One region of the Paenibacillus sp. FSL R7-0048 genome, then DNA from elsewhere that is predicted to be linked to it. Evidence: predicted binding sites of a transcription regulator. Region 1 holds the regulator's gene; the other holds the start of a gene.
The links. The regulator Rex, encoded in region 1, represses fermentation and respiration genes when NADH is low (regulators of the CRP and FNR family bind a similar motif). The targets are predictions, from matches to a motif close to TTGTGAAATATTTCACAA.
Positions count from the first base shown of each region.

Region 2: a site for Rex is predicted at 1,842-1,859, ahead of adhE (bifunctional acetaldehyde-CoA/alcohol dehydrogenase). Genes of this name have one in related genera too.

Region 1 covers NZ_JBBORF010000001.1:4,790,917-4,794,078, forward strand. Annotated here, with positions in the region: gene NSQ91_RS21370 (amidohydrolase) at 1-844, opposite strand, end outside; gene NSQ91_RS21375 (redox-sensing transcriptional repressor Rex) at 831-1,484, opposite strand; gene dinG (ATP-dependent DNA helicase DinG) at 1,615-3,162, opposite strand, start outside.
Region 2 covers NZ_JBBORF010000001.1:5,066,434-5,069,595, reverse strand. Annotated here, with positions in the region: gene NSQ91_RS22665 (ABC transporter substrate-binding protein) at 60-1,526, shown strand; gene adhE (bifunctional acetaldehyde-CoA/alcohol dehydrogenase) at 1,935-3,162, shown strand, end outside.

The sequences.
Region 1 (3,162 bases):
TAGCCAGCTTCAAATTACTGCCCGGATTATGAGATACACCCACATTATGGCGAGCCAAGATCTCAATCTCTTCATCATTTAAATGAACACCATGTGCAACTATCGAGGGACGTGTGAACATGCCAAGCTTCTCTAAGTGAGCTACAGGACGCAACCCGTAATCCGCCACATTTTGTTCCACTTCACGTTTCGTTTCGGACATATGCGTATGCATCGGTAAATCCAGATCATGCGCTGCCTGCACGAACTTAACCAGGAAGTCCGGAGGGCAAGTATAAGGGGCGTGCGGCGAGATCATAGTAGTAATTCTACCTTCAGCCTTTCCATGCCAGTTACGGGCAAAAGAAATTGCTTCCGCAAGCTTGTGATTCTGTACATCCTCTGGACATAACCCGATCACACCACGCATCAATACGGAACGGATACCTGATAACTCAGCTACCTCGGCTACTCGGTCCATATGATCATACATATCGAGGAAGGTCGTAGTTCCACCCTTCAGCATTTCCAATACAGATAAGGAGGTTCCCCAGTATACATCATCACCGGTGAACTTTTCCTCCATTGGCCACATCTTCTCCTGAAGCCACACTTGTAGCGCTAAATCATCTCCATATCCACGCAGCAAAGACATCGCCGCATGACCATGTGTGTTTACAAGTCCAGGCATGAACAGCAGACGGCTGCCATCAACCACTTGCACTCCAGCTTCCATCTGAGGCTCTTCTTTTCCTATGTAAGTGATTAAATCATCTTCAATAGTCATATATCCACTCAGAACCGGCTCATCCGTTCCCGGAGTCAGAAAATACCCGCCCTTAATTATCGTTTTATTGTTGTTCATGTTCGCTTTCTTCCTTTCCATCCCGCAAGTAATAAGCAAGACTTTGCAGATCAGTTGTAAAATCAGCTGCATGCACCCGGATATTCGGTGGTGTCTTCAGAATCACAGGGGCAAAGTTCAAAATCGCTTCAATCCCAGAAGAAATGAGAATATCTGCTACATTTTGAGCTTCTGAATCAGGTACGGTAATAATGGCAATGCGAATACCTTGCTCACGAATCGTGCTGCCTAGTTCATCCATCGGTTGCACAGTAAGGGAGTTGATCTTACGTCCAACCTTAGGAGCGTACGAATCAAATATAGCCGTGATTTTCATAGTATCTTTAAGATATGCATTGTAATTAGACAAGGCATGTCCGAGATTACCTGCTCCAACTAAAGCTACATTAAGCTGTTGATCCAGCTTCAGGATATGACGGATTTTCTCAATAAGATACGTTACATCATAGCCGATACCTTTTCTGCCGAAGTCACCAAAATATGCTAAATCCTTACGAATCTGTGCGGGATTAAGATCAAGCTTTTGTCCAAGTTCCTGAGAGGAAACTGTTAATATTTCGCGATTCTGGAGATCATTCAAAAAACGCAAGTACACAGGCAGTCTGCGAACAACGGCTTCTGATATTTTATCCGATTTCATATTTTTCCTCCTAAAAATAGTAATGTTCTTGTGAAAATCCATATTTAAACGTCTACCTCTCCTTATTAAGGACGGTACTGTAACACACCGCCCTTAAGGATAAGGAGGAGCTAAACTGAAGACGAGCGTTTTAAGAAGCGCCGCCATCCTCTAGCCATTCCGCTATGCGAGGGACCATTTGATCAGTAAGCATATGCTCCATTTTGGGACCAGGCAATGAATAAAGGAAATACTTCCCGTAATGAGATTCAATAACCCTTGTATCATAAACAATAACTATTCCGCGATCCTGCGCCGTGCGAACCAGTCTTCCGAATCCCTGCTTAAAACGAATAACCGCTTGAGGAACAGATAATTTCATGAACGGATTCTTCTTCTGGGCCTGCAATAACTCCGACTTCGCTTCCGCCAACGGGTGATTCGGTGGTTGAAACGGAAGTCTCACGATGGCCAGGCAAGTCAGTGCTTCACCTGGAATATCTACACCTTCCCAGAAGCTGCTCGTCCCCAGCAATACGGATGCTGCACTGTCCTGAAAGCGGCGGATCAGCTTGCTCCGGCTGCCACCTTCCACGCCTTGACCAAGCACCGTAATCTCTTGTGAGGCCAAAGCCTCTTTAAGCGGATCATATACCTGACGCAGCATTTTATAAGAAGTAAACAGAACCAGCATCCGCCCACGTGTTGTTTTAGCAGCTTCCGATAATGACTGTACGAGTGTATCGACAAATCGAGCATCGCCCACACTCCCCTTCACACTAGGAAAATCACGCGGTATAACTAGCAGTGCCTGCTCGCGATACTTAAAGGGAGATGGAAGGAGTGAGGTCATTAGACGTCCCTCTTCTACTGCTTCGTTAAGTCCGAGATTATCAATCATAAATTGAAAAGATTTATCTACAGATAGCGTCGCCGAGGTAAGCACGATGCTTTTTTTCTTATCGAAGAACAACTCTTTAAGCTGGCTGCTAACATCCACAGGGACGGCATACAGCTGAAGTGATTTGCTGCGGTAATTTCCATTTGCCTCCAACCAATATACTACATTATCGTCATTCAGCCCCATAAAGAATCTTACTTGCTCACGTATGGAAGCCAAATCTTTAAATAAACCGCTAATATCAGTAACAAGGCTGTCTGCTGAGGATTGGCTTTCCTGGTCACGCATCTCGTTAAGCATTTTATCACCCTTACGGATGATGTCGCTTAACGTCAGATTCATAGTGTTCTCTAGCGCAACCAATTCATCCCAATCCTTCGGCTTACGGGCGGGAATCAACCGCATAACCAGTTGTCCCGCTTCCCCTGCCCCTGCATCACTGCGTTCCGGCAAAAGGCTGAACAGCTTGTCGCTGAGTGCATCCCAGGTTTCTTTGACGGTAAGCAGATCCGGGTAGATCCGATCGATGACTCCGCTCCATTCTGAAGCCTCTTCACTGCCTGACGACTGTAATATCTGACGCAGAGCAGGAAGCTGTCCGTTTCGGCTATCTTTATACAGCCGCGATAATGTGTGTGCCACAGTGAAATGCTTCATATGCATGCCAAGATGTTTACCAGCCACATCTTCTAAATGATGTGCTTCATCAATGACAAGATGCTCGTAAGCCGGAAGCAGCTGGTGCCCAGCCTTAACATCTGCGAATAGCTTGGAGTGGTTCGTAATAACCACGTCAGC
Region 2 (3,162 bases), 280 kb from region 1:
ACGATTTCTCTTTTATGATCGATATGTAAGATAACTATGAATTGAAAAGGGGAGTTTCAATGCGTAAGTACTCTAGCGTGCTACTAAGCCTCCTTGTGGCCGGATCATTGTTAACCGCATGCGGCGGTAACAACAATAACGGAAACACAACAGGAAACAAGGAAGGGGAAGCGACTACTGCGCCAACGAATGCTGCAACAGATAATGCTGGCAGTGCTACAGCAGCGCCAACTGATGATATCACACAAAGAAAAGTGACCATCAAAATTCACTATCCAACCCCTGACCTAACCGAAGTTAGAGCACAGGAAGATGACAAGATCAAACGTTTCCAAGAGGAGTATCCGAATGTTGAAATCGTCAAAGACGATTGGCAGTACAATGTAAGTGAAATCGGCATCAAAATGGCAGCGAATGAAGCTCCAACCTTCTTTAACACTTACGCTACAGAAGCAAAATTCCTAGTTGAAAAAGGCTGGGTAGCTGACATTACGGATCTGTGGAATAAATACGAATTTAAGGATCAAATTAACCCGGTTCTCCAAAACCAATTTATCATTGACGGAAAAGTATTCGGCGTTACTCAAAAGGGTTATGTAACAACCACAATGATCAACAAAAAAATGCTGGATGAAAAAGGCGTTGCTGTTCCATCTATGGATTGGACTTGGGATGATATGCTGAATACCGCGAAAGGTGTAGCTGATACCAAAAAAGGGATTTCCGGTATTGCTCCAATGGGTAAAGGGAATGAAGCAGGCTGGAACTGGACCAACTTCCTGTTCGAGGCTGGCGGTGAAATTCAGAAGATTGAAGGCGGTAAGGTTGTAGCTACTTTTAATTCTGAGGCTGGGATTAAAGCGCTGGATTTCTACAAGAAACTTAGATGGGAAGCAAACGCGATTCCTCAGGACTGGGCACTGGGCTGGGGTGATGCTGTAGGCGCATTCCAACAAAGTCGTACAGCAATGGTAATGGCTGGATCTGACGGTGTTATTGAGCAAGCGTTGAATCAAGGCGGTCTGAAACCAGAAGATGTACTTACGTATCCAATGCCTGCGATGGAAAAAGGCGGAAAACACACTGGGGTACTTGGTGGTGACTACCTTGTAATCAATCCAAATGCAACACCAGACGAGCAAGAAATGGCATTTCGTTATATTACATTTGATTACTTCTCCGATAAAGGTCTAGAAGCACTGGATGCGGTTCTGCAACAACGTACAACGGATGGCAAATACTTTATTCCGCCGCTCTTAGATTACTATTCTTCAGATTCTGACTTCGGTAAGAAAACAAAAGCTGTGTATGATAAATATACAAATGTATATCAATACAGCCCTGATATTTTAGGCTTGCTGGACGGTAAACCGGAAGCGCAATACAATACACAGGACTACTACGCAACCATGTCCAATGTAATTCAAGAGCTGTTCTCCAAAAAAGGAACAGATTCCAAGACACAGCTTGAAGCTGCTGCAAAAACAGTGCAGGAGAAATTCTTCGATACAATTAAAGTAGAATAGGCAAGGAAGGACAGAACCGGCTCCTTTAGGAGTCGGTTTTTTTATGTTTATATTATTGATATTTTTATAAATCAACACGACGGATGGCTTCCGACTATTTTTTAGAGGGTCATGAGAAAAATAGAGTGTCAACAAAATTAGATTTGCATTTTTAAAATATTTTTGCGAGCGGAAAGGTAGAAAATGGGTATCGGTTCTTGTCTTTTTAAACATAAACTTTAGATTTAAGGAATAATAAAGCGTAAATAATGGTAAAAAACCTATAATATGATCGAATGAAAGCGCTTTGAAAACAAATCAAAAAAACTTTATACTTTGTGAAAGATTTCACTATACAAGGTGGAAATGATGTGATAAGATAAATGTGTAGAGAAAAACAACCTAAAAATTGACAGGAGGACGAGGGAGATGGCAGTTAAGAACGAAGTCGCCGCCCAAGTTAAACAAACTACCGCTGAAGAGTATATTCAGACTTTGGTGGATAAAGCGAAAAAAGCACATGAGGCATTCATGGCGCTGGATCAAGAGCAAGTTGACACAATCGTTCATGCAATGGCGTTGGCTGGACTCGACAAACATATGTACCTCGCTAAATTGGCTGTAGAAGAAACTGGCCGCGGGGTTTACGAAGACAAAATTACTAAAAACATCTTCTCGACAGAATATATCTGGCACGGAATTAAATACGATAAAACAGTAGGCGTTATTGAAGACAATGCTTATGAAAGCTTCCAAAAAATTGCTGAGCCCGTCGGAATTGTAATGGGTATCACACCGGTAACCAACCCTACATCCACCACGATGTTTAAAGCGTTGATTTCGATTAAGACACGGAACCCTATTATATTCGGTTTCCACCCATCTGCGCAAGAGTGTAGTGCAGCAGCTGCTAGAATTCTTCATGATGCGGCTGTAAAAGCTGGCGCACCTGAGAATTGTATCCAATGGATTGAAATGCCAACGATGGACAAAACAAACGCTTTGATGAATAACCCTGACGTTGCACTTATTCTTGCAACTGGCGGTTCTGCAATGGTAAAAGCAGCTTATAGCTGTGGTAAACCAGCTCTTGGCGTAGGTCCTGGTAACGTACCTGCATTCATCGAAAAGAGCGCGGATATCGATCAAGCCGTAACGGACATCATTCTTTCCAAAACATTTGATAATGGTATGATCTGTGCTTCCGAGCAAGCTGTTATTATCGAAGAACCAATCTTCGATCAAGTGAAAAAGAAAATGATCGCTAATGGCTGCTACTTTGTTAACAAAGAAGAAGCTGCCAAACTGACTAGCGGCGCTATGAACGTTGATAAATGTGCAGTTAACCCAGCAATCGTAGGACAATCCGCAGTGAAAATTGCTGAAATGTGCGGCATTCAAGTTCCTGCCGGCACTAAGATTCTGGTAGCAGAACTTGAAGGTGTAGGCACTAAATATCCATTGTCCGCTGAAAAATTGAGTCCTGTGCTTGCTTGCTACAAAGTTAAAAACGCAGATCAAGGTATTGAACGCGCAGCACAAGTTGTTGAATTTGGTGGTATGGGCCATAGTTCGGCTATCCACTCCAACAACGAAGAAGTAATCATGAAGTTCTCTAACCGTCTGCAAACAGGACGTATTCTCGTTAACTCGCCTT